Regions from separate parts of the Baekduia sp. genome, predicted to be linked through region 2. Evidence: riboswitches for the same ligand, from Rfam matches in the RefSeq annotation. Region 2 holds a riboswitch; the other holds the start of a gene.
The links. A riboswitch is a leader RNA that binds a small molecule or an ion and turns the genes downstream of it on or off. The one in region 2 is predicted to bind cobalamin.
Positions count from the first base shown of each region.

Region 1: it holds a riboswitch for cobalamin, as region 2 does, so the genes downstream of both, VGO10_RS04570 (hypothetical protein) here and VGO10_RS08130 (hypothetical protein) in region 2, are expected to answer to the same signal.

Region 1 covers NZ_DASYJG010000023.1:65,130-77,138, forward strand. The annotation lists gene VGO10_RS04555 (hypothetical protein) at 1-698, shown strand, start outside; gene VGO10_RS04560 (hypothetical protein) at 1,278-2,903, opposite strand; cobalamin riboswitch at 3,010-3,135, opposite strand; gene VGO10_RS04565 (hypothetical protein) at 3,172-4,032, opposite strand; cobalamin riboswitch at 4,061-4,272, shown strand; gene VGO10_RS04570 (hypothetical protein) at 4,299-6,209, shown strand; gene VGO10_RS04575 (hypothetical protein) at 6,206-7,777, shown strand; gene VGO10_RS04580 (prenyltransferase/squalene oxidase repeat-containing protein) at 7,755-9,491, shown strand; gene VGO10_RS04585 (MotA/TolQ/ExbB proton channel family protein) at 9,488-10,180, shown strand; gene VGO10_RS04590 (DUF2149 domain-containing protein) at 10,177-10,491, shown strand; gene VGO10_RS04595 (prenyltransferase/squalene oxidase repeat-containing protein) at 10,488-12,005, shown strand; gene VGO10_RS04600 (MotA/TolQ/ExbB proton channel family protein) at 12,002-12,009, shown strand, end outside.
Region 2 covers NZ_DASYJG010000035.1:128,598-146,387, forward strand. The annotation lists gene VGO10_RS08080 (sigma-70 family RNA polymerase sigma factor) at 1-18, shown strand, start outside; gene VGO10_RS08085 (helix-turn-helix domain-containing protein) at 15-674, shown strand; gene VGO10_RS08090 (ABC transporter substrate-binding protein) at 731-2,422, shown strand; gene VGO10_RS08095 (hypothetical protein) at 2,441-3,070, opposite strand; gene VGO10_RS08100 (hypothetical protein) at 3,136-3,414, opposite strand; tRNA gene VGO10_RS08105 (tRNA-Leu) at 3,518-3,601, opposite strand; tRNA gene VGO10_RS08110 (tRNA-Glu) at 3,686-3,758, shown strand; gene VGO10_RS08115 (LamG domain-containing protein) at 3,919-4,668, shown strand; gene VGO10_RS08120 (phosphatase PAP2 family protein) at 4,942-5,796, shown strand; gene VGO10_RS08125 (cob(I)yrinic acid a,c-diamide adenosyltransferase) at 5,783-6,337, opposite strand; cobalamin riboswitch at 6,399-6,586, shown strand; gene VGO10_RS08130 (hypothetical protein) at 6,618-7,826, shown strand; gene VGO10_RS08135 (DUF4430 domain-containing protein) at 7,819-8,787, shown strand; gene VGO10_RS08140 (energy-coupling factor transporter transmembrane component T) at 8,784-9,659, shown strand; gene VGO10_RS08145 (ABC transporter ATP-binding protein) at 9,656-11,350, shown strand; gene VGO10_RS08150 (hypothetical protein) at 11,347-12,000, shown strand; gene VGO10_RS08155 (hypothetical protein) at 11,997-12,887, shown strand; gene VGO10_RS08160 (Re/Si-specific NAD(P)(+) transhydrogenase subunit alpha) at 13,059-14,144, shown strand; gene VGO10_RS08165 (NAD(P) transhydrogenase subunit alpha) at 14,145-14,450, shown strand; gene VGO10_RS08170 (NAD(P)(+) transhydrogenase (Re/Si-specific) subunit beta) at 14,459-15,895, shown strand; gene VGO10_RS08175 (hypothetical protein) at 15,989-16,372, shown strand; gene VGO10_RS08180 (acyltransferase) at 16,423-17,592, shown strand; gene VGO10_RS08185 (MFS transporter) at 17,633-17,790, opposite strand, start outside.

The DNA of each region.
Region 1 (12,009 bases), on a different contig from region 2:
GCGGCGTGGCGAACACCGACAGCGCGGTCGTCGCGGGCAAGAACTTCCTCAAGGGGAAGTTGGTCAACGCCACGGGCGCGTTCAACTCGTCGTTCGGTGCCAACACGGACTCCAACGGCTGGGGCGTCCAGGGGCTGAACGCCTGCGGTATCGCCAACCAGGGGGCGGACTTCACCACCGCGATGGGCAAGACGCCGATCGACTTCCTCGTCAGCCAGCAGCTGGCCGGCGGCGGCTTCCGCTACACCACTGGCTCAACGCCCAACGCCTATGCCTCGATCGACGCGCTGCGCGCGGAGGCCGGCGGCGGCTTCTCGGCGACGCCGCCGGTGCCGACCACGGTGGGTGAGCCGCGGTTCGTCGCCAGCACGTCGTTCGTGAGTGGCACGACGAGCAAGCTCGCGGTGATCGTCGACGACGGCTCGGGCACGCTGAAGGTCTGCTCGGTGTCGGTCGCCCCGACGACCGCGACCACGACCCTCGGCGCGGTCCTGACCGCGGCGGTCAGCGGGTCGACACCGGCCGGCTGCGTCACGGGGAGCTCGCCGTCGAGTGGCGTCATCACCACCATCAACGGGGTGACCAACAGCGGTGGGTCGACGTGGAAGGCCAGCATCGACAACGGGACGGCGGCCGCGGCGAACACCGCGACGGGCGTGAGCCTGGGTGACACGATCTCGCTGAAGTACGGGGTGTAGAGGAAGACGCGCGGGTGCCGCGCCAGGGCTTGTGCCCGGCGCGGCGCCGCGCCTTTGTTGATTGGTCGTCTGTGTGTGCTGGTTTGCGTGGCACACCCGGTGGCGTTCAGCGCGTTTGCTCTGGCGGGTGCGCGGCGTGGTTCGGGGCACCGAGGGGAGTGAGCAGTAGCTGGCGCCTCGGGGCGCCCGGGGTCGTCCGCCGGCGCCTGGGCGCGGGTGGTTCGTGGCCGGTCTGAGATCCGGGTGGGTTCGGACCCCACATGGGGACACCAGACGACCCGGATCGATCCTTCGCCCCCGAAGCGCTGAGTCCGGGTCGACTGTCCCCTCATATGTAGGGGCCAGACGACCCGGACCTCCTCGAGGACGCACCGAATCGCCCGTGTCCCGAGAACCCTCACGCGGAAGACCGATGACGCCGCGAACCACCACGGCTTCCTCTCCTCGCCGCCCCAAACCACGCCACGCACCAAGACGAACACCGCGCGCTGAGCGCCACGGGCCACGACCCGCGGACCGCCGACGACACAGCGCGCCGTCCTCACGCGTGTCGCCGACGGCACCCGGAGTGCATATGACTCAGCCGATGCGCACCCGCACGGCGACGGCCTTGCCGTTACTGCGGTAGCGCAACATGTAGGTGTTGCCCGGCAGCTCGCGCGTGGTGCGCAGCGACGCCACCGTCCCGCGGGCGTACACCTTCCCCAGCCGCGTGAGCGTCGCGTTCGCCTTGCCGCCGGTCGAGGACACCAACTTGCAGGCCACCTTCGGCGCACCCTTGGCGCGCTTGACGGTGCAGACCGCATCGCGGCCGTTCTTCCCGGCCTTGCCCTGCGGACCGGTCGCCCCGATCACGCCCTGCGCCCCGGCGGCGCTCGTCGCCCCGCCCGGGCCCGCCGCGCCGGCGTCACCCTTGTCGCCCTTGGCGCCCGCGGCCCCATCCTGACCCGCCGGCCCCGCCGCCAGGCTCCCGCCCACACCATCCAGCGGCACCGACAGCGTCGCGTCCGACGCCGTGCTCGTCACCTCCAACGTCGCATGCCGCGCGCCGATGACCGACGGCGCGAAGCGCACGTTGACCGTGCAGGTCGTACCCGCCCCGGCGTCCACCGCGGCGCCCGTGCAGTGATCGGAGCTGATCAGGAAGTCGTCAACATCCGTACCGGCGAGCTTGACACCCGTGACCCCAGCGGTTCCCAACGCGGGCGTGACAACGACCGCCCGCGGCGCACCCAGCGTCTCGCGCGCCTGCGACGCGCCGAAGTCCGGCGTCGCCGCCGAGACCGACGCCGTGCACGGCGAGTCCGGCTGGCCGTCGTAGACGCAGACGCCCGCCGGTACCGAGAACGCCGAGTTGTGGCTCGCGGTCGGCAACGCGCTCGAATCGGTGCCCGCGATGGCGATCAGGTTGATGTTCCCGCTCGCACCGTCCGGGGCCGTCAGCGTCGCGCGGCCCTGATCATCGGTGGCGACGAACGTGCCGCTCGCGTCATCGAAGCCGACGCCGTACCCGGCGCCGACGGCCCGATCACCCGTTGCCGTGCCGTTGCCCCAGCCACCGGCGAACCCCGCCGGCGGCGTGTACTGCGCGGCGGTCACCTCGAAAGGCTGACCTGCGGCAACGGTCTTCGGCACACCTTCGACCCGCAGCTGCGGCGTCGCCGGGAAGGCGTACATCTCACCGTCGGGGTAGCGCAGCTCGCTGGCCTGCAAAACGAGCGTCTGGCCGTCTTGGAGGGTCGTGCATTCAGGCTGGTCGTGGTAGCCCAGGTTGTGGTAGGTGTTGTTGATCCACATGTGCCATGACGGCACCGCGCCGTCGTTGTCGACCGTTCCGTCGCCGTCCATGTCGACCTGCTGGCCGAGCGACTGCATCGGGTAGCCATCGCCGTTGTTGAGGTTGTCGATCTCGAGGACATCCGGATCACCCGGCAACGTCGTCTGGCCGGAGGCGATCGACCAGATGCTGAGCTGCGACAGCGCCGCGGCCACGGTGTCGGCCGGTGACATGCCGGCCGTGGCGCCGCACGTGACGGGCGTGGAGACCAGCGTGCTGTGAGCACCGAGGCTGACGACGCCTGAGTTCTCCCGGCCGGCGAGGTCGTTGACCTGCACGAACACGCCGGCGCCTGCGGTGGGCACGGCCACGGCAGCGACGGCGGCCGTGACCAGCGTGAGCCCGAGGGCTCGACGATACGAATACATAGGGGTTGCTCCTGTCTCGAACAGGCGGCCCCGATGTCCCGTCCTCCTCGACGGCGCAGCGGCGGCCGTCCTGTGCGCGAAGACGGTTGACGTATGTGCGCCGGCCGGGTCTTCGGGCTCGGGGTCATCCTCGGGAGCTCCTTCCCGAGCCGAACCCGGCTCAGTGGACCTGCACGCTCCGTCGTCACCCACACCGCTGCGCGTCAGCCCCGGATTCCCACCGGAGTTCCCCGCGTCCGTTGCGGGCGCCACAGTACCAGCCGGGTGTTCACCGGCACGCGCGGGCCAGCCCGGCGAGGACGCCAGACACCGCCACCTCGCGACGTGGCGCCATGCGCCCTGTGCCGCAGGTGGGCGTGAGCAGCGAGCTCGTCCCGGCGACGCCGGTCCGCGCGATCGCCGCGTTCAGCACGTCTGCGGCGTCGGTGTCGGTGTCGGGCCGGTGCGGCGCCACCACACCCCAGGCGATGCGCGTTCCGCCGGCGACCAAGCGCCGCACGGCGCCGGCCCCGTCGTCGTCGAGCCCGAGCGTGAGATCGAAGGACACCACGTCCGGCGCCGCGCGCTCGACGACGTCCCACGGCACCGCGCAGCAGAGATGCACGCCCCACGCGGGAGCGACCACGCGCAGCGGGCCCCACGCCGCTTCGACGCCCTCGGCGGCAACGGCGGCAACGGCCGACAGTGTGGGCTCGTCGATCACCAGCAGCGCGTCAAGGCCGCGATCGGCAAGAACATCAACCTGCTCGGCCACGTTGGCCGCCAGCCACACCGCGATCTCACGCGCCAGCCCGACCGGCGCGTGCTCGTCCAGCGCGCGGGCCAGCGTCAGCGGTCCGGTCACCTGCAACTTGACGATGCCGTGCGCGGGCGGCCGGAGGGTCAGCTGTCTCAGCAGCCACTCCCAGCCGCGCGGACGTTGCCGATCGCGGTCGGGCGACCAGCCGCAGCGCGCCGGATCGGCCCCGAGCCACTCGGCCACCATGTCACCCTCCAACCGCGGCAGCTGCGGGCAGAAGGGCAGGTCATAGGCCTTGACCGCCTGCGCGGCCGCGGTCCGGCCCTCGGTGTGGGGCAGGCTCCCGACCCCGGTCGTCGCCCACGCCGGGAGTCGTTCCAACACGGCCATCGGCGAAACGTACTCGTCCTGGGTCCGCCGCGAATCGTCTGGTACGGTCCGCGCCCAGAACTTCATCCATCTGATCGCGGAACGGGGAAGTCGGTGCGAATCCGACGCGGGCCCGCCACTGTCAGCGAGGATCGTTCGCCGCACGCCAGCGATGGCAGCCACTGAGCCGGGTTCGGCTCGGGAAGGCGCGGATCGGACGCTCGTGAGCCAGGAGACCCGACTGCGATCTTGACGTCGTTTCGCCCTCGTGGAACAGGGCTCAAGACATGTCGCGATCTCCTATCGCGCTCGGCCTGGTCCTCCTGGCCGGGCTCACCACCTCCCCGGCCTCGGCCGCCCCGAACGACCTCGTGCTGGTCTCGCGCGGCTTCGACGGGCTGCCGGGCTCGACCTCCTTCGGCGCGGCGGAGTCCAACGGCGCGCTGATCTCGGCCGACGGCCAGCGCGTCGCGTTCGACGCCAGCGCGCCGAACATCGTGCCGGGGGTGACCAACCGCCAGTTCCAGGTCTACGTCCGCGACCTCCGTGGCGGCGGCAACATCCTGGTCAGCCGGGCCGACGGCCCTGACGGCGCGCCATCCGACAACGGCGGCGCGCTCGCGGGCCTCGATGCCGGGGGGAGCGCCATCTCCCCCGACGGCCGCTACGTCTTCTTCACCGCTGTGCTCGGCGACGGCGACTACTACGGCTACCGCCGCGACATGCAGCGCAGCCGCACCGAGCTCGTCACCCGCGCCGACGGCCCGGACGGCGCGCCCGTCCGCCCCTACAACATCTACGCCGGCGCGGGCAACGGGCGCTACGTGCTCTTCCACGCCTCCGGCCTCGTCGACCCGCGCGTCGGCCCGCTGCCTCGCGGCGTCTACCTGCGCGACCTGGAGTCGGGGACGACGGTGCTCGTCAGCCGCGGCACCGGCAAGGACGGCATCCCGGACATCGACGACGGTCTCAGCGCCACGGGGATGTCGCCCGGCGGGCGTTACGTGACGTTTCAGTCCGGGTCGCCGGACCTGACCTCCGGGCCGACCACCTCCGGGCGGCAGATCTTCTTGCGCGACGTGCGCTACGGCACGACGGTCCTGGTCAGCCGCAAGGATGGCGCGGGGGGCGCCCCGGTGCCGGTGCACTACATCGGCTTCACGCCCGTCCGCGCCGACGGCTGCGTCGTGGCGTTCGACGCGCAGGGCGCCGATATCGCCCCCGGCAGCCCTCACAACGGCGGGGTCGAGAGCTACGTCCGCAACCTCTGCGCCGGCACGACGCGACTTGTCAGCCGCGCGGACGGCCCGGACGGCCCGCCCGCGGCGACGCCGGCGATCGGCGACTTCGGCAGCGCGGAGATCATCACCGACGGCATGAGCGCCGACGGCCGCTACGTCGTCTTCACGGCCAACGCCGGCAACCTGACGCCGGGCGTCACCGCCGCGGTCCCCGAGATCTACGCGCGCGACACGGTCGCCGGGCGCACGATCCTCGTCAGCCGCGCGTCAGGACCCGACGGCCCAGCCGACGCCGACAACACCGGGCACTACGGCGCCGCGGCGATCACGCCTGACGCCCGGTACGTCGCGTTCTCCTCCAAGGGCACCAACTTGATCCCCGACAACCAGGCCGGCTTCGGCCAGGTCTACCGGCGTGAGCTCGGCGTGCAGCCGGCCGGGGAGCCGTTCTCCGCCTGCGGCTTGACCGACGACCCGGGCCTCGGCGGCGATGCGGCACCGGCGTGTCCGGCCGGCGGCGACGGGAGCGACGGCGCCGGCGATCCACCGTCGACGCTGCCCGCCCCGCGGCCGATCCCGGTGGCGACGAAGGCACCGGGGACGCCGTCGCCAGGTGAAGCGGGTGGTGACATTCCGCCCGCGTTGGAGCCGACGCTCGTGCGGGCACCGACGCTGCGGACCGTCCGTGCCACCCGGTCGCTCGTCACGTTGTGGGTGGACCTGCCCGCGACGATCGAGCTCCGGATCGCACGCGAGGCCGTCCACGGCAAGCGGCGCACCCGGCGCGCGGCGTCACCGATCGACGCCGTGATCAAGAAGGCCGGCGCCGCCCGCGTGCGCCTGCCCAAGCTCGCGCACGCCCGCTACCGCCTGACGATTCGCGCCCTCGGCGTCGCGGGCTCCAAGAGCCCGGCCGTCATCCGGACGCTCGACTTAAGGAAGAAGACCGCTCGATGAAGCGCACGGCGTTGTTGTTGATGATGATGGTGACGACGGGCATGCTTGCCGGTGGCGGCGCGCGCGCCGCGGTGGTCGACGTTCGCGTCGAAGGCGCCGCCCAGACGCTCTTCGAGGGCCCGGTGCGCTCGTCGGGCAACCCGGTGCGTGCCACCTCCGACAGCCGGCAGCACCGCTGCGACGGCACCAACAACGGCCAGCATCCGACGCCGGGGGCGACGGCGACCGGCGCTTCGGTCGAGGGCCTGCGGACCGAGGGCATGGACTTCGATGCCAGGTGGTTCCCGGGCTTCGACGATTACTACGTCACGCGCTTCGGTCCTGATGCCGAGGACGTCGACACCTACACCTTCTGGGGCATGCTCGTCGACGACGTCTTCGCCGACGTCGGCGGCTGCCAGGCACAGGTCGACGACGGCGATCACGTGCTCTGGGCCTACGACGCGTTTCACAACCGCGGCTTCCTCAAGCTCGCCGTGGCCGGCGACTCCGCCGCCGCACCGAGCCCGACCGCGACGGTCGTCACGGGCCAGCCGCTGACCGTCAGCGTCACCCGCGCATACGGCGAGAAGAGCCCGGCCTTCACCGGCGTCGGCGGCGTGACCGTCGCGCCGGTGACGACGGCGGCCAACGGCGTCGAGACCGTCCAGCCCACTGCGCCCGGTGCCACGACCACGGCGGTCGACGGCACGGCTGACGTCATCTTCGGCACGCTCGGCTGGCATCGGATCAAGGCCGACGCCGGCGCCGGCGGCGCGATCCGCTCCGACCGTCTTGACGTCTGCGTGGTCAGCGCGCCCGGCGGGAACTGCGGCGCCGCCCCCGCCGACACCGCCGTGCGTGAGGCTCCACCGCTGCCGCCCGACCCGATCGACCCGGGCAGCGGCGGCGCGGGCGCCACGCCGAGCAAGCCGGGCGGTGGCAAGGCCCCGGCCCAGCTCGTCGGCGCGCCGATCATCGAGCTGCCGCGCTTCACGACGGCCGGGCAGAGGACGGGTCGCGTAGGGGTCCGCTGGCGGGTGCTGCAGGCCGGCGTCGGCGTGCGCCGCTGGAGGTTCTCCGCCCGCCTCGCGCGCAAGCGCTCAGGGTCCTTCACCACACTGGCGACCGGGACGAAGGGCACGACCGCGCAGCTCGAGCTCGGCGCCGGTCAGACCTGGACGGTGCGCGTGACCTTCACGGACAAGTTGGGACGCGACGTCAGTCAGACCATCGGCGACGTCCTCGTTCCGCTCGACGCGGGCGCACGCGCCGTGCGCCGCAGCGGCGCCTGGTCACGCGTACGCGACGGCGGCGCGTGGCTCGGCGCCGTCCATCGCGGTCGCACCGGTGCGACGCTGACCGCACGGCTCGCCGCCGGCCGCCCGACCATCCTCATCCGCGGGGTTCGCAAGACGGCTGACATCGAGGTGCGCGTAGGCAGCAAGCGCGCGGTCTATCGGATCAGCGGCAGCGCGACGGCGGCCACCCGGGAGATCGTCGCGGCGCCGCGAGCGCGCGCCGGCACGGTCCGGGTGCGGATCGTCTCCGGAACGGCGGGGGTCGATGGTCTCGGCGTGCGTCCGTAGGGGTGCGATCGGCACGCGGGTCCTGGCGCCCGCCGCGGGCGTCCGCAGGACCGTGCTCGGTGCGCTGACGGCGGTCGCGTTGGCCGCCGCGCCGGCGGTTGCTGCGGGCCCAGCCCCTGCCTCACCACCAAGCGCCGCTGACGGTGCTGCACTGCTCAAAGCCGAGAAGTGGATGGTCCGCGCGCAGAGCAGCGACGGCGGCCTGCCCGTCCGAGGTCTCGCCGCACGCCATCGCGTCAACCTCTGGGGCGCGCTCGGCCTCGCCGCCGCCAACGTCAACGCCCAAGATCAGGCCACGTCCGCCAACAGCCGCACGCTCTTCGGCCTGCTTCGAACGTTCGCCGCCGGCGGCGAGCTCTCCGACACCGCCGACCTCGCGCTCTACCTCCTCACCGCCCATGCAGTCGGCTTCACCGCGGTCCGCGGCGAGCAGGACGGGGTGGGTGGGACGGGGACACATGACGTCGTCGCCGACCTGCTCGCAGCCCAGCTACCCGGGACCTCGCCCGATCGCGGCGCCTTCGAATCCCAGCCCGGCTCGGGCAGCGGCGACGCGCTGTCGACCGCCTACGCCGTGGTTGCCCTCGCCTCGCTGAACAACTTCGACCGGTCCTTCGCCGGAGCCGCCGTCGACTGGCTCATCACCCATCAGAACGGGGACGGCAGCTGGGGGCCGATCCCAGGCGCACCGGGCGACGTCGAGACGACCGCGACCGTGTGCGAGGCGTTCTCCTCGGTGGGCCAGGACACCAACATCGCCGCCTCGCGCGCCGCCTCCTGGATCGGACTGCACCAGGGCGCCGACGGCGGCTGGAGCCGCACCGGCGACGGCACGACCTCCGACGTCCCGGCCACCGCCGCCGTCGCGCGGTCGCTGCTCGCCCAAGGCGTCAACCCCAACAACGCCGACAACAGCAACGGTCAATCACCGATGTCGTTCTTGCGCAGCGCCCAAGACGCCGGCGGGACCGTCGGCCGCGCGCCCGGCGTCGCCGCCGACGAGCCCACGCAGACGACCGCCATGGCGATGCTCGCGTTCGGGGGTACCGGCCTGCTCTTCGGCCCGATCGCGGGCGGCGGCGACACCGGCGTGCTGCCGAACCAGAGCCCGCCGGCGGGATTGCCCAGCGGCCCGCTGCTGCCGACCGAGACGGTGACGCCGAAGACGAGCACGCCGGCCGCGCCTGCGCCGAACGCCACAACGCCAGCCCCGGCCATCCAAGCGCCGGCAACATCACCAATGTCTTCCGCGCGCGCGGGCGTCAAGCGCGTGCAAGCCCGCCGCCACGGGACCGGCACGCGGGGTGACGGCAGCGGCGCGACCGGCGCCGGCAGCGGGACGGGCGCTGGCGGCACGGTCGGCACGCCGGGCGCGCCCCGCCGCGCGGGCAGTGGCGGCGACACCGCGACCAGCGCCGTCAGCACACCGGCAGCGGTCACCGGCGCCGGCGTCCCGTTGCCCACCGGCCGCACCGGCGGCACGCGCACCAGGACCGGTCGCACCGCGCCGCGCGAGGTCAGCGGCACGCTGATCGGCCGCCAGAGCCCGACCGAGGGCGCGCGCGGGAGTTCCGTCGCCGCTCCGGGCGCATCGGGCGCGCAGAGCGGAGGCCGCACCACGCCGTGGTGGGCCATCGCCCTCGCGCTCGCGATCGCCGCCGGAGTTCTCGGCGGCATCCGCCTCGACCGCCGCCGCCCGGAGCTCGCGCTGTGACCATCCTCGCCTCCCTCGACGCCGACCTCGGCGACGCGCTCTCGCGCCTGACCTCCGTCCTCGCCGTCCCCGTCCTGATCGCCGCGGCTGCCGTCCTCGTGCTCACCGGCATCGAGCTCGGCCGCTGGGTTGGCGAGCTCGCGCGCCGCCGCCGGGCCACAGGACCGCTAAGCGTCCTCACCCAGACCGTGCTCGAGGACCCGCTCGCCGCGACCCACCTCGCCACCGGCGCGCCCAGCGCCCCCGCGGCCACGACGCTCGAGCGCCTCGGCGCAGCCGTCGCCGCCACCGACCTCGACGGCGTCGAGTACGCGCTCGACGACTTCGAGCACAGCGTCGAGCGGCGGCTGGACCGCACGCGGATGATCGTCCGCGCCGGCCCCGCGATCGGCCTCATGGGCACGCTGATCCCACTCGCCCCCGGCCTGCGCGCGCTCGGCCGCGGCGATGTCCACCTGCTGGCCAACGATCTGCGGATCGCGTTCGCGGCGACGACCGTCGGCCTGCTCTCGGGCACCGTCGCGTTCGGCCTGACGCTCGCCCGCACGCGGCGCTGGAGCGAGGACCTCGCCTCGATGGAGCGCGCGACCGAGCGGCTGCGCGCGACGGCCGCCGCGGCTGCGACCCTGCGCGCCGAAGCCGACGCCCGCGCGTTGCTGGAAGACACCGGCGCGGCGGTCACCCGATGAGGCGCCACCGCGCGCGCGTGCGACGGCAGCTCGGCGGCGAGACCGGCGACCCGCTCGACGGCCTCGTCAACCTGTTCGACCTGGGGATCGTCCTAGCGGTCGCGTTCCTCATTGCCGGGCTCGCCTCGACGATCGACCGCGACAACGCGAAGCTGACGCCCCGTGCCCAGCAGCAGTCCCAGCAGCGCACGCGCGCGGTGCCAACGCCGGCGCAGTCCGCACCCGTTCGCGGCAAGGGCAAGGCGGTCGGGACCGTCTACCGCCTCGGCGACGGCCGGCTGATCTACACCAGGCCCAGAGGTGGCGGGTGAGAAGGGCGTCTCCCGCGCGAGTAACAAAGCGGATAGCCCTCGGCGCGCTGGCTGCCTGCGCCCTGTCCCCCGCAACCGCCGCCGCGACGCCACCCTGGACCGCCAACCAGGGCCAGCTCGACAAGACCGTCACCTACATGCGCGGCGCCCAGAACGCCGACGGCGGCTTCGGCGGTGCGGCCGGCCAGCCGTCGGACCCGCTGTTCAGCGCCTGGGTCGTCATGGCGCTCGCGGCGGCCGGCATCAACCCCAAGGACCAGCGCGTCGTCGGCGGGACCGACGCCTACACCTACGTCACCGCCCATGCCGCCGCGCTCTCCGACACCACCGACTTCGAGCGCGCGATGCTCGTCGCGGTCGCCTCGGGCACCTCGCCGCGGGACTTCGGCGGCCGCGACCTCGTCGCGGCGATCCTCGCGCGCCGGCTGCCCGACGGGTCCTTCACCCACGCCGCCGGCGGGACCACCGGCGGCATCAACGACACCGCCTTCGCCATGCTCCCGCTCAGCGCCACCGACGAGCCCGCCAAGGCGGACATCATCTCCCGTGCAGCGGCGTGGCTGGTCGGCGCGCAGAGCGACGACGGCGGCTGGTCCTGGGCGCCAGGCCGCGAGGAGTCCTCCGACATGACCGCCGCGGTCATCCAAGCGCTGCGAATCGCTCCGCAGACGCCGAAGCGAACCGCGGCCCAGCAGCGCGGCTGGTCTTACCTGCGCTCGACCCAGCGCGACGACGGCGGCTTCGCCCAGACGCCGATCGACCCGGAGTCCAACAGCGCATCGACCGCCTGGGCGCTGCAGGCGATGTGGGCGTCGGCGATCGACCCGACGACCTGGCGGCGCGCGGGCGGCACCCCGCTGGACTACCTCGCCTCGCTGCAGCAGCCCGACGGATCCATCATGTACATGAAGGGCCACAGCCTCAACGACCTCTGGATGACGGCCTACGCCGCGCCCGCGCTGGCCGGCTACCCGTTGCCGGTGCCGTCGATCGCGCGAACGACGGGCAAGGGCGGCAAGGGCGCGGCGCTCTACAGCCGCCCGCAGCCCGACAGCACCGGCAACGCGAGCGGCGGCGTACGCCAGATCTCGTCGTCCTCAACGGCGACCAAGACGCGCCGGCGCAGCGGGGCCAAGGCCACGGCAACCGGCACGGCGCAGTCCAACGGCGTCGCAGCCTCCGGCATCACGCCGATCGGGTCGCAGACCAAGGACATCAAGAAGACCGGCGGGCGCACGAGTCACGACTTGAAGGCCAAGCCACACCGCGCGCGCGACGCGCGCGACGCAGACGCCGGCGAACCCGTCACCGGCCGCCTCCTCGCCAGCGCCGCGCCAGCCGGAGCCTCGGGCACCGGGACGCACGCCGCCGTCGCGCCCGGCCTACGGGCACCGAAGCCGACCGACGCCACATCGGCCACCACCGCGCTCGCCCTCACCACGCTCCTACTCCTCGCCGCGCTCGGCGGCGCCGCTCTCGAAACCCATCACGGACGCAAGGGACTGCTCCCATGACCAC
Region 2 (17,790 bases):
GGCGGGGATCAGCCATGAGCAAGACGACCACAGTCGCGGAGCGACGAAACGGCGCGGCCAATAAGCCGCACGAGCTAGACAGCAACATTGTCAAGGCGTTGTCGCACCCTCTGCGCATGAGGATCCTCACGCGGCTCAACGAGGGCGTGGCCAGCCCGAACGAGATGTCCAAGGAGTTCGAGGAGTCCCTGCCGCTCGTCAGCTACCACGTTCGGATCCTGCGCGAGCTCGATTGCATCGAGCTCGTGCGGACCACGCCCCGTCGCGGGGCGATCGAGCACCACTACCGAGCGTTGACGCGCCCATTTTTGGACGACGACGATTGGGCGCAGCTGCCGCCCAGCGCCCGGAAGGCCGTGTCGAACACCGTCCTCAGCAAGATGCTGGGAGACGTGCGCACCGCGGTCACCGCCGGCACGTTCGACGAGCGGGCGGATCGACATCTGTCCTACGCGCCCCTCATGCTCGACGAGCAGGGCTGGCGTGACCTCGGCGATCGCCTCGGCGAGGTGCTCGCCTGGGCCATCGAGGAGCAGGCGACCAGCGCGGGTCGCCTGCAGGACGGGCAGAGCGGTGGACCAGAGGTGCGCGCGCGGTTGAGCATGCTCGCCTACTCGGCGCCGCCCACGGGCTCCGAGAGCGCGGCGCCCAAGCGCCGCCGCTCGAAGCGCTAGCGCCAATCTGGATGAGGATGTTGGTTCGGTTCCCGACGGCGGGAGCATTGCTCTGCGTGCTTCTGCTGCTCGGAGCCTGCGGGAAGGACGATGCCGGCAACCAGCGACCGTCCGCCGATCACGGTGGGACGCTGACGATGCTGGCGGCGTCCGATGTCGACTTCCTCGATCCCGGTCACACGTATTACTCGCTGGGCATCCAGGTCGCGCTCGCAACCCAGCGGCCGCTCTACGGCTTCCGGCCGGACGACCTCTCGCAGCCGGTGCCCGATCTCGCGTCGGCGCTTCCTGTGATCTCCGCCGACGGTCGCACGATCACCGTGCGGATCCGTCGTGGCGTCCGGTTCTCGCCGCCGGTCAACCGCGAGGTGGTCGCTCACGACGTCGCCTATGCGTTTGACCGCTTCTTCAGCGTGAACGTGGGCGGCCAGTACCCCGGCTACTTTGCCGATCTGATCGGCGCGCCGGCCAAACCGACCAAGGGCGTGCACGCGATCAGCGGGATCACGACGCCCGACGCGCGCACGATCGTCTTCCATCTGCGCAAGCCGTCTGCGGCCGCCTTCGTCGGTGCGCTCACCCTGCCGGCCAGCGCACCGGTGCCCGAGGAGTACGCCAAGGCGTTCGACGCCGAGAACCCGTCGACCTATAACACCCACGTCGTGGCGACAGGGCCGTACATGGTGCGCAACGATCGTGACGGCGCGACGGTCGGCTATCAGGCCGGCCGCCGGATCGAGCTCGTGCGCAACCCGAACTGGGATCGTGCGACCGACCGCCGCCCGGCGCGCCTCAACCGCGTGATCATCCAGACCAACGCCTCGGACTCCAACGTGGCGGCTCGTCAGGTCCTGGCCGGCACACACAAGGTGCTCGACGGCATCCCGCCACCGCCCGTCCTCGAGGACGTGGCCGAGCACCACCGAGACCAGGCCGTGCAGCTGCCGATGGGCGGCTACCGCGTCCTGCCGATTAACACGACGATCAAGCCGTTCACCAACCTCAACGTCCGCAAGGCCGTGGTGGCGGGCTTCGACCGCCAGGCCGCTCGTCAGGCACGAGGCGGGCCGATCACCGGTCCGTTGGCAACGCACTTCCTGCCGCCGGGCATCCCGGGCTTCGAGGAGGCCGGCGGGCTGGCGGGACCAGGCTATGACTTCCTCTCGGTCGCCCACCCGCGCGGCGATGCGGCGCTCGCGGCGACCTACATGCGGCGAGCCGGTTACCCGTCGGGCCGCTACACCGGCAAGGAGAAGTTCCTTGTCGTGGCCGGCAACAGCCCGTCGGAGAAGCTGGTGGCCCAGGTTGTGCAGTCGCAATTCGAGAAGCTCGGGTTCCGCATCCGGCTGCGGTACGTGCCTTCTGACGCGCTCTTCACGGATTGGTGCGCGGTGCCGTCGCGCAAGCTCCTGACCTGCGGCAGCGGCCTGGCGTGGCTCAAGGACTTCCCAGATCCGCAGCCGATGCTCCAACCGGTCTTCGACGGTCACGCGATCGCGCCGACCAGCAACACCAACTACTCACAGCTCAACGACCCAGCGATCAACGCCGCGATGGCGAAGGCCGTCTACCTCCGCGGCGCCGCTCGGCGACAGGCATGGGCCCAGATCGATCGCATGATCGTCGCCCAAGCGCCCGGTGTCCCGCTGCAATGGGACGTGAGCACGCTGATCCACTCCAAGGACGTCGCCGGCGTGCCGAACGTCTACTTCGACAGCTGGGACTTGTCCTACACGTCGCTGAAGTAGGGGCGACCTTCGGCCGGCCTACTTCAGGCTGAGTGCGGTCTGCTGGCGCAGCGCGATGCGGCTGCTCTCGTCCGCAGAGAAGCGCTGTGGGTACTTCTTGGCCGCGGGCGCTTGCCGATTGATCGCCGCGTAGGGCAACGCAGAGAGATCACCGGCGACAACAAACCCGCCGCTCACCGGCACCTCCCAGCGGACGCGGTTGGCTTTTGGACCGCGGCTGGTCAGCCGCGCCGCCGCGCAGTGTCGAACGCTCGCGGTGGAGTTCCAATCGTCGTCGCTGATGGCCGAAACGACCTTCTGCTGTGGGATACCGGGCAGAGTGGCGATGTGCACGTCGTCCTGGCGTGGCCACCATTCGGTCCGCTCTGGCGACGGCGACGGCTTAGCTGCGCTGGTGCGCCGGCGGTCGATATCCAGGAAGCGACGAACGCCCAACCGTGTCCGAATCCACGCCTCCTCGGGACAGACGCGCAACGGGGCTCCGATGCCGTCGTGCGCGATGCTCTGCACGAGCGTGCACTGGGCATAGAGGCCGGGCGTCTCGTCGACGGAGATGCGTAGAGCGTTTGGGGCGACACCCGTGAGGCGCATCACCGGAACGACGATCGAGTCGCGCATCGTGTCGTTCCAGTCGTTCTCGCTGAGCACGAGCAATTGCTCGGCCGCCGCGCCGTTAACCTTGTTCTCGTAGAGCCAGCCGGCTCGAGGCCCACTCAAAGCAGGCCGTGTTCCACTGCCAGGCGGCTGCTGGCGCGGATCGCCTCCAGGCGCTCATCGTCCTGAGCGAGTTCACGGTATGCGGCGAGCTTCTCCGCGCGCTCGGCCTCAGCCGTCAGCAGCTCGTCGGCATAGACGACCAGGGCATGGAGTTTCTGGGCACTGGAGGCACCAGCATCGACGAGGCCGGTTGCCGTTGCGGTGGCGAGCGCGTGCTCGACCCGTTGGTCACGGGTGGTGTAGATGCGCGCAGATGGGGCTGCAGCCTTCGCCATGTCGAGGAGCGTAGCGCGGTGCATATGTCGGTGCAAGATGTGCACCGACGAGTATCGCATTCTCAACGCAGAAGGACCCTCCGAAGAGGGCCCTTCTGCGCGATGCGGATGAGAGGACTCGAACCTCCACGGGATTGCTCCCACGGCGACCTGAACGCCGCGCGTCTACCAATTCCGCCACATCCGCTGGCGTCAGGCGAGCATATCGCTCACCGGGCGCTCAGCGTCCAGACGTGGCCTCCTGCGTGCTTGCTAGGATGGACACCCCCAGGCCGCCATCGTCTAGGGGACTAGGACGCTGCCCTCTCACGGCGGAAACCGGGGTTCGAATCCCCGTGGCGGTACTCCAGAAACCCCCGGCCTTCCGGGGGTTTCGTCGTTGACGGACCAATCGCATGGGGCCAGGTCTTGACTTCCGGCCAGTAGCGTGCACGTGCCAATGCGGCAAGAATCCTGCGCATGTCAAGGATGAATCGTCGTTCTCTCCGTCCCGCCGCTGCACGCATGCTTGCGGCCGGCGTGCTCGCCGCGGGTTTCGTGGTGCCGGCCACGGCTTCTGCCGGGCTCTTGGATTCGGTCTCGGGCTGGTGGCCCATGTACGAAGGCTCCGGCCAGACCATCCACGACCTGTCCGGCAAGGGCAACAACGGCACGCTTGGCTCGACGCCCGGCGTCGATGCCAACGATCCAACCTGGATCAAGGGCTTCCTGTTCGGCTCCGCGCTGCGCTTCGACGGCAACGACTTCGTGCGCATTCCCGACTCGTCGGCGCTGGAGCCGCAGAACATCACGGTCTCGGCGTGGATCCGCGCCTCGGGCTCGCCGGGCACCAACCGCTACATCATCAGCAAGGGCGCGTCGAACTGCGACGCCGCTTCCTACGGTCTCTACTCGACCTACTCGGGCGGCCTGCGCTTCTACATGTACGACACGACGGGCCATGAGCGCTACTCCGGCCTCGCCAACCAGGACAACGTCTACAACGGCAAGTGGCACCACGTCGCCGGTACCTGGGACGGCACCACCGCCAAGCTGTTCGTCGACGGCAAGCTGATCCCCGGCTCGACCGACACCGGCGGCACCATCGACTACAACATGCCGACGACCGGCGATGGCGGCATCGGCGGCTATCTCGGCACCTGCGACCTGTACTACACGGGTGACATCGACGACGTGGCGATCTTCAGCCAGGCGCTGCCGATCGACAAGTACTGGTCGGCGCTGTCGCTCCTGTTCCCCAAGCCGCTGCGCTAGGTCCACCCCCCGACCGCAGCGGAGGCTGCGGCGACGGCACCCGACGGGCCGCGAGCCCTCGGGTGCCGTCCGCCGCGCCTCCTTCACTCCGGACAGGTCGTGCCTAGCGACCGCGGTCCGGTGCGGGTTCGTGCGTCTCCAGCCAGGGGACGATGCGAGGCTCTCAAGCGACGCGAACGGCGTCCAGAGCCGGTCCGGCAGATGTGCGCGAACCGGCCGCGAGAGCGCGCTTCATCGAGCCTTGATCCTTCGCGGCTACCGTGAGCGGACGCCATGTTGCGCCGCCCCGGACCACCGCTGCTGCTCGCCACGCTGACCGCGATCGCCCTCGCGATCACCGGCGTGCTCGCCAAGCTGGTCCCGCTCACGCGCCAAGGCGACGCCAGGACGCTCAACGGCTTCGTCGACCTCAACGCGCCGCACCTGACGCCGGCGCTGAACACGATCGCGCACCTCGCCGACCCGGGGCCCTACGCGCTGACCGGCCTCGTGCTCGCGCTGATCGCCTTGGCGCGCGGCCGCGCGCGCGTCGCGGCAGCGATCCCGCTGCTCTTCCTCGCGACCGGAACGACCACCGAGGCGCTCAAGCACCTGTTGGCCACCCAGCGCTTTGACGAGTGGCTCCATCACTCCCAGATCGCGGCCGCCTCGTGGCCCTCGGGCCACTCGACGGCGGCGATGACGATGGCGCTCTGCGCCGTGATCGCCGCGCCGCCGCGCGCTCGCCCGACGGTCGCGGCCATCGGCGGCGCCTTCGCGGTCGCCGTCGCCTACGCGATCCTCACGCTCGGCTGGCACTTCCCGTCCGACGTCTTCGGCGGCTACCTGGTCGCCGCGACCTACGTGCTGCTCGCGGTCTCGGCGATCGCGTTCAGCGAGCGCCGCTGGCCGAGCCGCCGCGGGGTGGAGGCGGGCAGCCGCCCGGTCGACCTCGTCCCCGCGCTCGGCGTCGCGCTGGTCGGTGCGGGGGCGGCTGCCGGGGTGGCGCTCGCGCGGCCGCGCGCCATCCTGGACTACGCGGCCGCGCACACGACCTTCGTGGCCGGCGCGATAGCGATCGCGGTCCTCGCGGCGCTGCTGGCCGGTGTGATCGGCTCGGGCTTCCGCGCCTCGTCTACGCCTTCGTAGCGCCCGGCTCCCACAGCGGCTCGTCGCCGCCGTTGGCCGCGCGGCTCAGGATGAAGAGCAGGTCCGAGAGCCGGTTGAGGTAGCGCACGACCTCGGGGTTGCCGTCCTGCACCAGGATCGCCCGGCGCTCGGCGCGCCGGCAGACCGTGCGGCAGACGTGCAGGTGCGCGGCGGCGGGCGTCCCGCCGGGCAGCACGAAGGACTTCAGCGGCGCCAGCGTGGCGTTGACCTCGTCGCAGGCGCCCTCTAGCCACGACGTGTAACCCTCGTCGACGCGCAGCCGCTCGCGGTCGCCGCCGTGCGGCACGGCGAGGTCGGCGCCGACGTCGAAGAGGTCGTTCTGGATCCGTCGCAGCCACGTCGCTTGCTGCTCGGGGAGATCGGGGAGCGTGAGCGTGACCCCGAGCTGCGCGTTGAGCTCGTCGACGACCCCGTACGCCTCGATGCGCGGGTGCGTCTTTGGCACCCGGCTCATGTCGCCGAGGTGCGTCTCGCCGCCGTCGCCGAGCTTGGTGTAGATCCGGGTGAGGTTGACGGTCATCGTGAGTCGGAGGCTATCGCCGCCGGCCCGCCTCCGAGGCGCCCGGAGCGGTAGGATCGTCGAGCAAATCAGGGTCGGTGGCCAAGGGAAGTCGGTGCAAATCCGACGCGGACCCGCCACTGTGACCGGGCGAGTGCCTCGCCGCACGTGTCGCGCCAGCGCGACGCAGCCACTGGGAATCAAGCCCGGGAAGGCGCGGACGAGGAGAGGCCCGGGAGCCAGGAGACCTGCCTCCGACCAACAAGGACTCGACGCCCTCGTGGCAAGGGTTGGTTCCCACATGACGAAGAAGATCCTCGGCCTCCTGGTAGGAGGCCTCATGCTCGCAGCATCCGCGAGCCCGGCGATGGCGGCGAAGGTGACCGTCGAGATCGAAGGGCTCAGCGCCATCGTGCCGCCGACAGTGGTCACCACGCCGGCGACGGTCTCCAAGGATGGCGAGGAGATCTGCCCGGACGGCGACAATGTCCTCGGCGCGGTGGATGCCGTGACCAAGGGAGATTGGGCCGGGAGCCAGTACGGCGCAACCCGCATCCTCGCTGAGGATCACCCGTTCATCCCCGGCGACGCCGGCTGGGTGTTCGTCGTCAACGGCGTCGCTCGTGCTGACTATGGCTGCACGGCCCCGGTCCATGACGGCGACAAGATCCTCTGGTACGCCAGCGCCGGCTTCGGCGCCTTCCATGTCGACAAGGGCTTTGACGACCCGGTGCTGCTCGACGCGCCGGTCACCGCCGTGCCCGGCCTGGCGTTCAGCGTGACGGCGACGAACACCGACACGACCTATGACGACGCCGGGTCACCGACCAACACGGCGTTCTCGCCGTCGGCCGGCGCGACGGTCAGCGGCGGCGTCGCGGCCGTCACGACCGGCGCGGACGGCAAGGCATCCGTGACCGTCGGTGGCGGTCCCTACACGCTGGTCGTGACCAAGGACAAGCGCGCGCCCGGCCGGATCGTCGGCTGCGCCACGACCGGCAGCGACGGCCGCTGCGGGACGTCGCTGCGCCCCTGCCCGGTCAGCAGCGATGGCTGCGGCACGCCGCCGATCGGTCCGCCGCAGCCCTGCGTGACCAACGGCCACGACGGCTTCTGCGGCTCGCCCGACAAGGTGGTGGCCGACGCGGCGATCACCGGCGTCTCGGAGGGCAAGAAGTACAAGAAGGGCACCGGCCCGCGTGAACTGGCGGGCAAGGTCGCCAACGACGGCTCCGGCCTCGCCGACGTCCGTCTGCGTCTCACGCGCACCGATGGCCGCAAGTGCGCGACCTATGACGGCAAGACCGAGAAGTTCAAGGCGTTGAAGAAGTGCGGCGCGACGCACGGCGTGTGGTTCTCGGTTGGTGCCAAGCAGGACTTCACCTACCTGCTCCCGTCCAAGCTCGGCCGCGGCCGCTACGTCCTCGACGTGGAGGTCACCGACAAGGCCGGCAACACCACCAAGTCGCTGGCCCGCGGCAGTTCGCGCGTGGTGTTCTTCGTTGCCTAGCTGGTCCCGCGCCCATGGCCGCGCGCTCGCGACCGCCGCTGCCGCCTCGTTGGCGGCGGCGGTGGTCGCCGGCTGCGGCCTGGGCGCGGGACCGAAGGCGAGCGATACCGAGCTGTTGGTGTCCAAGGACTTCGGCGCCGAGCCGATCGTCCAGACCGACCAGCCGAAGACCGGCGGCTCGGACACCGTGATGCGCCTGCTGCAGCGCAACGCGCCGAAGGTGACGACGCGCTTCGGCGGCAACTTCGTGCAGTCGATTGACGGCGTCAGCGGCGGTCGCAGCGGCGGCACCCCGGCCGACTGGTTCTTCTACGTCAACGGCGTCCTGGCCGACAAGGGCGCGACCTCGATCAAGGTCCACCAGGGCGATCGCGTCTGGTGGGACTACCACGACTGGGGCGCCACCGACGACGTCCCAGCCGTCGTCGGCTCGTTCCCCGAGCCGTTCCTCCACGGCATCGACGGCCGCCGGCTGCCGGCGCGCGTGGAGTGCACGGAGCCGCAGAGCGATGTCTGCGAGACCGTCGCCGACAAGCTGTCGGATCTGGGACAGGTCGCCGCGCGCGGTGGGGTCGGCAACAGCTTCGTGGTTGACACCCTGCGGATCCTCGTCGGGCCGTGGCGCGCGCTGCGCAATGAGTCGACGGCCAAGCTGCTCGAGCGGGGCCCGGCCGGGAGCGGCGTCTACGCCAAGCCTGCGGCCGACGGCAAGTCCATTGCCTTGCTCGATGCTGCCGGCCACGTTACGCGGACGCTCGGCGCGGGCACCGGTCTGATCGCCGCGACGCAGGTCAGGGACGCCAAGGACGAGGTCAGCGACCCGGTCTGGATCGTGACCGGCACCGACGATGCCGGCGTGGCTGCGGCGGCCGCCGCGCTCGACGAGGGCGCGTTGAACGGGCACTTCGCGGTGGCCGTCTCGGGCGGCAAGCCCATCGGACTTCCGGACCGCGGCCAGTGAGGTATCGCCGCCGCGCGAGCCCGCTGCACGCGGCCCGCGCCGCGGCGGGTGGCGCGTGGTGCGCGGCGCTCGCGGCGGCGGCATTGGCGGCTGAGCATCCGATCGTGCTGGTCGCCCTCACGCTAGTGGTCTTGGCGGGTGCGGCGGCTGCAGGTGTCGTGCGCGAGGTCGGGCGCATCACCTTGTGGATGGTGCCGTGGGCGCTGGCGATCGCGGTCATCAACATGTTGGTGGTGCGCGAGGGCTTCACGATCCTCGCCCGCCTGGGGGAGATCCCGCCCTTCGGGCAGGTCGACCTGACGCTTGAGGCGTTGGTGTACGGGTTGCTCTTCGGGCTGCGGTTGCTGACGGTCGCCGCGGCGTTCGCGGTCTTCACGGTCGCGGTCGATCCCGACGACCTGCTGCGCGTCCTGCGCCGGGCCTCGGTGCGCTCGGCGCTGGCGGCGACGCTGGCGACACGGCTGGTGCCGGTGCTCGCCGCCGATGCCCAGCGCATCGACGAGGCACGGCGCTGCCGGGCTGATCGCGGCGGCGAGGGTGCGACGGCACGCTTGGCCGTCCTGCGCGCGGTGGCCAGCGGCGCGCTGGATCGGGCGCTCGACGTCGCCGCGACGCTGGAGGTGCGGGGCTATGGCAGCGCACGGCGTGGTGGGCGGTCTGGCCGGCCGTGGTCGCGCCATGACCAGGCGTTCCTGGCATCGGCCGTCGCGCTGGTCGCGTTGACCGTGGCCGCACGCGTGGTGCCGGTGGCGGCCTTCGACCCGTATCCGGAGATCACGGGCGCGGGCGTTGGAGAGGCGTTGGCGCTCGCGGTCGTGCTCGCGGTCGTCGCCTTGGCGCCGTTCGTCGACCGCCGGGGGATCGCGCCATGACGCCGCCGATTTTGGAGCTCGAGCACGTCACCTACACCTACGCGGGTGCGGCGTCGCCCTCGCTGCGCGACGTCTCGCTGCGGGTGCAGGAGGGCGAGATGGTGGTGTTGGCCGGCCGCTCGGCCGGCGGCAAGTCCACCATGTTGCGCGCGGCCTCCGGGTTGGTCCCGCACTTTCATGGCGGGACGTTCGGCGGTGTGGTGCGCGTCGGCGGGATGGACACGCGCGAGCACGGCCCGGCGGAGCTGTCGCGCATCGCCGGCTCGCTCTTCCAGGACCCCGAGTCGCAGGTCGTGCTGACGACGGTGCGCGCCGAGCTGGCGTTCCCGTTGGAGAATCGCGGCCATGGGCCGGCGGCCGTCGCGCGCGGGGTGGAGGAGGCGGCGCTTGCGCTCGGGATCGCGCACCTGCTGGAGCGCGCGACCAACGAGCTGAGCGGCGGTGAGCTGCAGCGCGTGGCGCTCGGCGCAGCGCTGGCCGGGCGACCCAAGTTGGTGTTGTTGGACGAGCCGACCTCGCAGCTCGATCCCGTCGCCGGCGACGAGCTGATCTGGTTGCTGCGGCGGCTCAACGAGGAGTGGGGCACGACGATCCTCCTCGCCGAGCACCGGCTGGAGCGCTGCCTGCCGGCCGCCGATCGCGTCGTGGTGATGGCCGACGGCGCCATCGCCTGCGACGCGCCGCCACCTGAGTTCCTCGCCTGGGCCGGCGACGCCGCGCCCGAGCTGCAGACGCCGGCGGCCCGCATGTTCCGAGCGGCCGGGATCACACCACCGCCCTCGGGCGTCAAGGAGGCGCGCGCCGCGCTGCGCGCCCGCGGCATCGACCTCGACGCCGACGCACCCTCCACCGACATCGAGGGACGACTGATGGTCGATAGCCGGCCATCAGTCGTCCCTCGACGCGCTGGGGGAGGGATCGATGGCGTTGAGGGTGAGGATGCGAGCGCGCCACGGAGGCCGGGGCGCAAGGAGCGCCGCGACGCCGCGCTCGTCTTCGACGGCGTCTGGCACGAGCGCCGCGGCGGCGCGGTGGTCCTGCGCGGCGTCGACCTGGCGATCGCGCCCGGCGAGCGTGTGGCGCTGATGGGGCGCAATGGCGCGGGCAAGTCCACCATGTTGCGCCACGCCGCCGGCCTGATGGCGCCGACGCGCGGCAAGGTGCGCGCCTCCGGGCGGGTCGCGCTGCTGCTTCAGGATCCCAACGACTACCTGCTGCACGAGCGCGTCGGCGACGAGGCGTCGCTCGGCGCGTTGGCTGCCGTCGGTCTCGACCAGCTGCTCGACCGCCACCCGCGCGATCTCTCCGGTGGTCAGCGCCAGCGGCTGGCGCTCGCCATCGTCCTGGACTCCGAGGAGCCCGCCGCGGTCATCGGCCTCGATGAGCCGACGCGCGGCATGGACCGCGCCGCCAAGGCGGCGCTGACCGAGCGGCTGGCGGGCTTTGCGGCGGGCGGTGCCGCGATCGTCGTCGCCACGCACGACCCCGAGTTCGCCGCCGAGGTCGCCGACCGCATCATCTTGCTCGCCGACGGCCGCCCGATCGCCGACGGCCCGGCGGGCGCCGTCCTGGCCGGCGGCTGGTACTTCGCGACCGAGACGGCGCGCGTCACCGGTGGCCGTGCGTTGCTTCCCGACGCCGGCGCGGCGCTCCTGCACGAACACGATTACACGGAGGTCGTTGTCCCGTGACCTGGCAGCTGACCACCTTCTCGCTGCTGGCGCTCGTCCTCGGGCTCGGCTTCGCGTGGTACGAGCGCACGCACCCCTCCAGCAAGGTATTGGCCATGGTCGCGACGCTGGCCGCGCTCGCCGCGCTGGGCCGGATCGCCTTTGCGCCGCTGCCAAACGTCAAGCCGACGACCGACATCGTGTTCTTGACCGGCTTTGTGCTGGGCGGCGCGCCCGGCTTCGCGGTCGGCGCGCTGGCGGCGTTGTCCTCCAACCTGGTCTTCGGCCAGGGGCCGTGGACGCCGTGGCAGATGGTCGCCTGGGGCATCGTCGGCGTCATCGGCGCGGGCTGGGCGCTGCTCATGCGCGGCCGGCTGCCGCGGATCCCGACCGCGGCGCTGCTCGTCGTGTGTGCGCTCTTCTTCGGCGCGCTGACCAACCTATCCACCTTGACCGCGGCCGGTGGGACGCCGTCGCTGCGCCAATGGGCGGCGGTCGAGGCTGCCGGCCTGCCGTTCGACCTTGCGCACGCCGTCGGCAACGTCGTGTTCTTCCTCGCCTTCGGTCCCGCGCTCGTGCGCGTGCTGCGGCGCTACCGCGCGCGTCTCGAGGTCCGCTGGACCCCAGCGCCACCGACCCTGCTCCCGACCCTCCCGGATCCTCCCCGATGACCAAGATCACCATCTTGCTGGCGACCCTCGCGCTGACCTCGGCGTTTGCACCCGCCGCTCACGCCTCCGACCGCTCCGCCGCGCGCACGGGCGCCGCCTGGCTCTCGACAGCCGTCAAGCCCGGTGCCGACGGCATGGCCGCCGACGCGGTCGTCGCCCTGCGCGCTGCTGGCCGCCTGCCGTCGGCCGAGGCCGCGCGCCGTGCCCGCGCGCTGCGCGCCGGCGCCAACGGCTACGCCCGCACCGCCGGTGCGACCGGCAAGACGATCCTCGCGCTTGCCGCCGCCCGCAGCGGCAGCGCGCGTTGCGCCGGCAACGTCGATCTCCTCACGCGCCTGCAGTCCTACGGGCGCGCAGGTCGCTACGGCAGCACGATCTTCGACCAGACGCTCGCGATGCTCGGGGCACATGCGCTGCACGCAGGCCCGTCGCAGCGCGCGATCACCGTGCTGCTGAAGGCCCGCGGGGCCGGCGGGTGGAACTTCAACATGACGCGCTCCGGCGGCCGTGCCGACGATGTCACGAGCACCGCGATGGCGATCCTGGCCGCGCGGGCGGCTGGCGTCTCGGCCGGCAACGGCACCCTGCGCGCCGGCCTGCGCTGGCTGCGCGCCCAGCGCACGGCGGCCGGCGGCTTCGCCCTCGGCCGGCGCGATCGCAACGAGGCCAACTCGACCGCGCTGGCGATCGAAGCCGCCGCCGCGATGGGCAGCCGCGACACCCGCGCGACACACGCGCTGGCCTCGCTGCAGCGCCCCGGCGGCGCCTTCCAGTTCACGCGCAACGACGCCGGCAGCCGCGTGCTGGCGACCAACGACGCCGTCGTGGCCCTCAGCGGCCACCACCTGCCGGTGACCACGCTGCACCGCACGCCCAGCCGCTGCTGAACGCCACCCCGGGGCCATCGAGGGACGAGTTGTGGGTCCCTAGAATCCACAACTCGTCCCTCGACGCCAGGGCAGGGTGGCGATGGCGGCGCGGCCTGCCGCCATGGCATGTGCGGAGTGGCTCATGAGCCGTCGTCGCGAACGCCTGCTCGTATAGGGTCCGGCGCTCTTATGCGGATCGGTGTCCCGAAGGAATCGATCGCGGGTGAGCGGCGAGTCGCGCTGGTGCCCGAGGTCGTAAAAAAGCTCGTCGCGAAGGGTCATGAGGTCGTGGTGGAAGGCGGGGCTGGACAGGCCGCGCTGGTCCCCGACGCGCTCTTCACCGACGCTGGCGCGACGATCGGCGACCCCTGGGGCGCCGAAGTGATCGTCAAGGTCGCGCCGCCGGCTGACGGGGAGCTCGGGCACCTGGCCGCGGGCAAGACGCTGATCGGGTTCCTGAACCCGCGTGGCAATCCCGACGGCCTGCAGGCCGTGGCCCAGACCGGTGCGACGGCCTTTGCGATGGAGGCGATCCCGCGAATCTCGCGCGCCCAGTCGATGGACGCGCTGAGCTCGCAGTCCAACGTCGCGGGCTACAAGTCGGCGCTGCTCGGCGCCGACCACGCGACGCGGTTCTACCCCATGTTGATGACGGCGGCGGGCACGATCCCGCCGGCCAAGGTCCTGGTCCTGGGCATCGGCGTCGCCGGACTGCAGGCGCTGGCCACCGCGCGCCGCCTCGGCGCGCAGACCACCGGGTACGACGTGCGGCCCGAGACGGCCGAGCAGGTCGAGTCGCTCGGCGCCAAGTGGCTGGACCTCGGGATCGAGGCCGCCGGCGAGGGCGGCTACGCGCGCGAGCTGACCGACGAGGAGCGCGCCCAGCAGCAGCAGGCGCTGACCGACGCGATCAAGGGCTTTGACGTGGTCATCACCACCGCCTTGGTTCCGGGTCGCCCGGCGCCGCGCCTGGTCACCGCCGAGGCTGTGGAGGGCATGAAGCCCGGCAGCGTCATCGTCGACCTCGCGGGGGAGACGGGCGGCAACTGCGAGTTGACCGAGCCGGGCGAGACGGTGGTCAAGCACAACATCACGATCGTCTCGCCGCTGAACCTCGCGGCGACCATGCCCGAGCACGCCAGCGCGCTCTACGCGCGCAACTTGCAGGCGCTCATCGAACTGCTGGCCGACGACGAGTCCGGGGCCTACGCGCCCGACTTCGAGGACGAGATCGTCGCCGGCGCCTGCGTCGTCAAGAACGGAGAGGTGCAGTAGATGTTGGTCACCAACCTGGCGATCCTGGTGCTGGCGGGCTTCGTCGGCTACGCCGTCATCTCGAAGGTCCCGAACACGCTGCACACGCCGCTGATGTCGGGCACCAACGCGATCCACGGGATCGTCGTCCTCGGCGGCATCATCCTGCTCGTCAACGGTCTGGCCGACGGCGCGCTCAACAAGCTGCTGCTGGTGATCGCGGTCGCCTTCGGCACGATCAACGTCGTCGGCGGCTTCCTGGTCACCGACCGGATGCTCGAGATGTTCAAGGCCAAGCCCAAGGCCGACGCGGGGGACGACGCGTGATCGCGTCAATGACGTCTGGGCTGACGCCCGTGACCGCCTCCTTCATCACGGACTACAACTTCCGCGCGGTCCTCTACATCATCAGCTTCTCGCTGTTCATCTACGGCCTCTCCGGACTGACCGGGCCGAAGACCGCGGTGCGCGGCAACCGCATCGCCGCCGTCGGCATGGGCATCGCGGTCATCGCGACGCTGCTGGTTCCCGACGTCAACAACATCTTCCTGATCATCCTCGGCGTGGCGATCGGCACCGCCGTCGGCGTGCCCGCGGCGCGTCAGGTCAAGATGACCCAGATGCCGCAGATGGTCGCGCTGTTCAACGGCGTGGGCGGTGGCGCGGTCGCGCTGATCGCGTGGGTCGAGTTCCGCGAGTCCGGCGGCTTCGCCGAGGTCCCGACCTACGTCGCGATCTTCAGCTGCTTTGCCGCGATCGTCGGCTCGGTCTCCTTCTGGGGCTCCAACATCGCGTTCGGCAAGCTCCAGGAGCTGATCGACGGCGGCTCGAAGGTCATCGGCACGGCCCAGATCCAGTCGCTGATCAACGTGGCGCTCGGGGCCGTCGCCGTCGCCTGCGGCGTCGCGATCGTCGCCGGCTCGCACTCCGAGATCCTGATCATCGGGATCCTGGTCTCCTCCGCGCTGCTCGGCGTCTTCCTCGTGCTGCCGATCGGCGGCGCCGACATGCCCGTCGTCATCTCGCTGCTCAACGCCTTCACGGGCCTGAGCGCCGCGGCCACCGGCGTCGCGCTGAACAACACGTCGTTGATCGTCGCCGGCATGATCGTCGGCGCGTCCGGCACGCTGCTGACCCAGCAGATGGCCGTCGCGATGAACCGCTCGATCACGTCGGTGATCGCCGGCGGCTTCGGCGGGACCGTCGAGGCGGCGGCCGGCGCCACCAGCGCGTCGGGCGGCACGGTGCGCTCCACCAGCGCCGCCGACGTCGCGATCCAGATGGCCTTCGCGCGCCTGGTCGTCGTGGTTCCGGGCTACGGCATGGCCGTCTCCCAGGCCCAGCACGCCGTGCGCGAGATGGCCAAGCTGCTGGAGGCCAAGGGCGTCGAGGTCAAGTACGCGATCCACCCGGTCGCGGGCCGGATGCCGGGCCACATGAACGTGCTGCTTGCCGAGGCGGATGTGCCGTATGACCAGCTCAAGGAGATGGACGACATCAACGGGGAGTTCCCGCGCGTCGACGTCTCGCTGGTCATCGGCGCCAACGACGTGACCAACCCCGACGCGCGCAACAAGGCCGACTCGCCGATCTACGGGATGCCGATCCTCAACGTCGACGACTCCGCCAGCGTCATCGTGCTGAAGCGCTCGATGAGCTCCGGCTATGCCGGCATCGACAACCCGCTGTTCGTCAACCCCAAGACGAGCATGCTCTTCGGCGACGCCAAGGGCTCGGTCTCCGCCATCACCGAGGAGCTCAAGGCGCTGTAGTCCGGAAACGGTCCCCGCTCACCCTGTCGATCCGGTGCCGACTTGGCATCGGATCACTTTCCGAACGCGCGCAAGGGGGGTAGCCTCGCTTATGTGAGCGCTGTGCCGCTCGAGGTCAAGGCCATCGTCGCCGTTGCGCTGGTCCTCTCTGTTGCCCGGGCCTTCCTCGGCGTGCCCGCACGCCGAGCGCACGAGCGCCTCGCGCGGACGCTTGTCGGGCTCTCGATCTGCCTCTACGTCCTGGCCGGTGAGGCGCTGCTGGAGAACCAGGACGGCATGGCCGGCGCGTTTGTCATCTGCGGGGTCGAGGCGCTCTGCCTCGCGGCCTGGGTGGCCCGCCGCCGCGATGACGACGATGGGTGGGACGACGGCGGCGGAGGTGGCGACGGCCCCGACGACGAGCCGCCGACGCCAATCGACTGGGACGCGTTTGACCGCGCCCGTGATGGCTGGCGCCCGCGAGAGCCGGTCGCCTAGGACCGCCGCACCGCTGTCGGGTCGCCGGGGCCCTGCCGACTACCCGAGAGATGAGCCCTGCTCGCGACGACGACCGGCTGGCGGCCCTCGACGGCCTGCGCGGCGTCGCGGCGCTAGTCGTGCTGCTCTCGCACATCGTGGAGGCGAGCGTCCCGGCACTGAGCGAGACGTTGAGCCTCGGCGGCGATCCCGGCGGCCTGGCCCACTGGTTCATGCGGACGCCGCTCGCCGTCCTCTGGGCCGGGCCGGAGTTCGTGATCGTCTTCTTCGTGCTCAGCGGCTTCGTGCTCACCCGGGCCCTGCGCGCCCATCCGACGACGGTCAGCGCGTTCTACGCCGCTCGGTCCGTACGGCTCTACCTGCCCGTCTGGCTCTCGCTCATCCCTGCGGCAGCGCTGCTGCTGCTGATCCCGCGTGCCACGGGCCTCGGCGGCGCCGGCGTCAGCTTCTGGCTCGACACGTACGCCCATCCGGTGGGGCTGTCCCAGGTCGCCCGGGACATGGCACTGGTCCTGCCCGACCACGTGGGCGCCGGCGAGGGCACCCTCAACGGGGCGTTGTGGTCGTTGCGCTGGGAGGTGTTCTTCTCGCTGGCGCTGCCCATCCTGCTGCTCGCCGAAGGGCTGGTGCGCCGGATGGCCGCGCCGCTGGTCGTCGCCGCGCTGCTGGCCGTCGACATCGCCCACGGTCACGCGACGTTGATGTTCGCGCCGCCGTTCGTCGTTGGCGTGGTGCTCGCGCTGCACGAGGCCCGGATCCGAGAGTGGCGCACGCGGCTCGCCGGCCGCGGCGCCGTGCTCGCGGTCGGCGTGAGTCTCTGTCTCCTCAGCGCCGACCTGTGGCTGCCCGACGCGGTCCGCGCCATGGGGCCGGGCGGCGCTTTGGTCGTCGCGGGCGCCGGGCTGGCGGTGCTCTGTCCGTTGCTGTACGGGTCGGTCGCCCGGCCGCTGGCAACCCGGCCGGTTCAATGGCTCGGCTCGCGCTCGTTCAGCCTCTACCTCGTGCATCACCCGATCGTGCTGGCCTTTGCCTACGGCTTACACGCGCCGCCGTTCGCGACGCTGCTGGCGCTCGCCGTGCCGGCATCCCTGATCGGGGCCGAGCTCTTTCATCGCATCGTCGAGCGCCCGTGCCACCGCCTGGCGCGCGCCGCGGGCGCCCAGGTAGCGCAAAGGACGACGAGGGCGGCGCCACCACGCGCCGCCCCCGTCAAGGCGTGACCCACTCGGCAGAGGGGCCACGCAGCTTTGTGGCTTGCGCCTACGCGGGGTTCGGCAGCGGCGAAGGCTGCCCGCTGCGCGCCGCTTCGACCTGCTCGCGGCTGTCACGCGAGGAGATCAGCACGGCCGCCAGGATCGCGCCGGTCACCGCGAAGCCCGCGCCGACCAGGAACGCGGTCTGAAAGCCCTCGGTCAGCG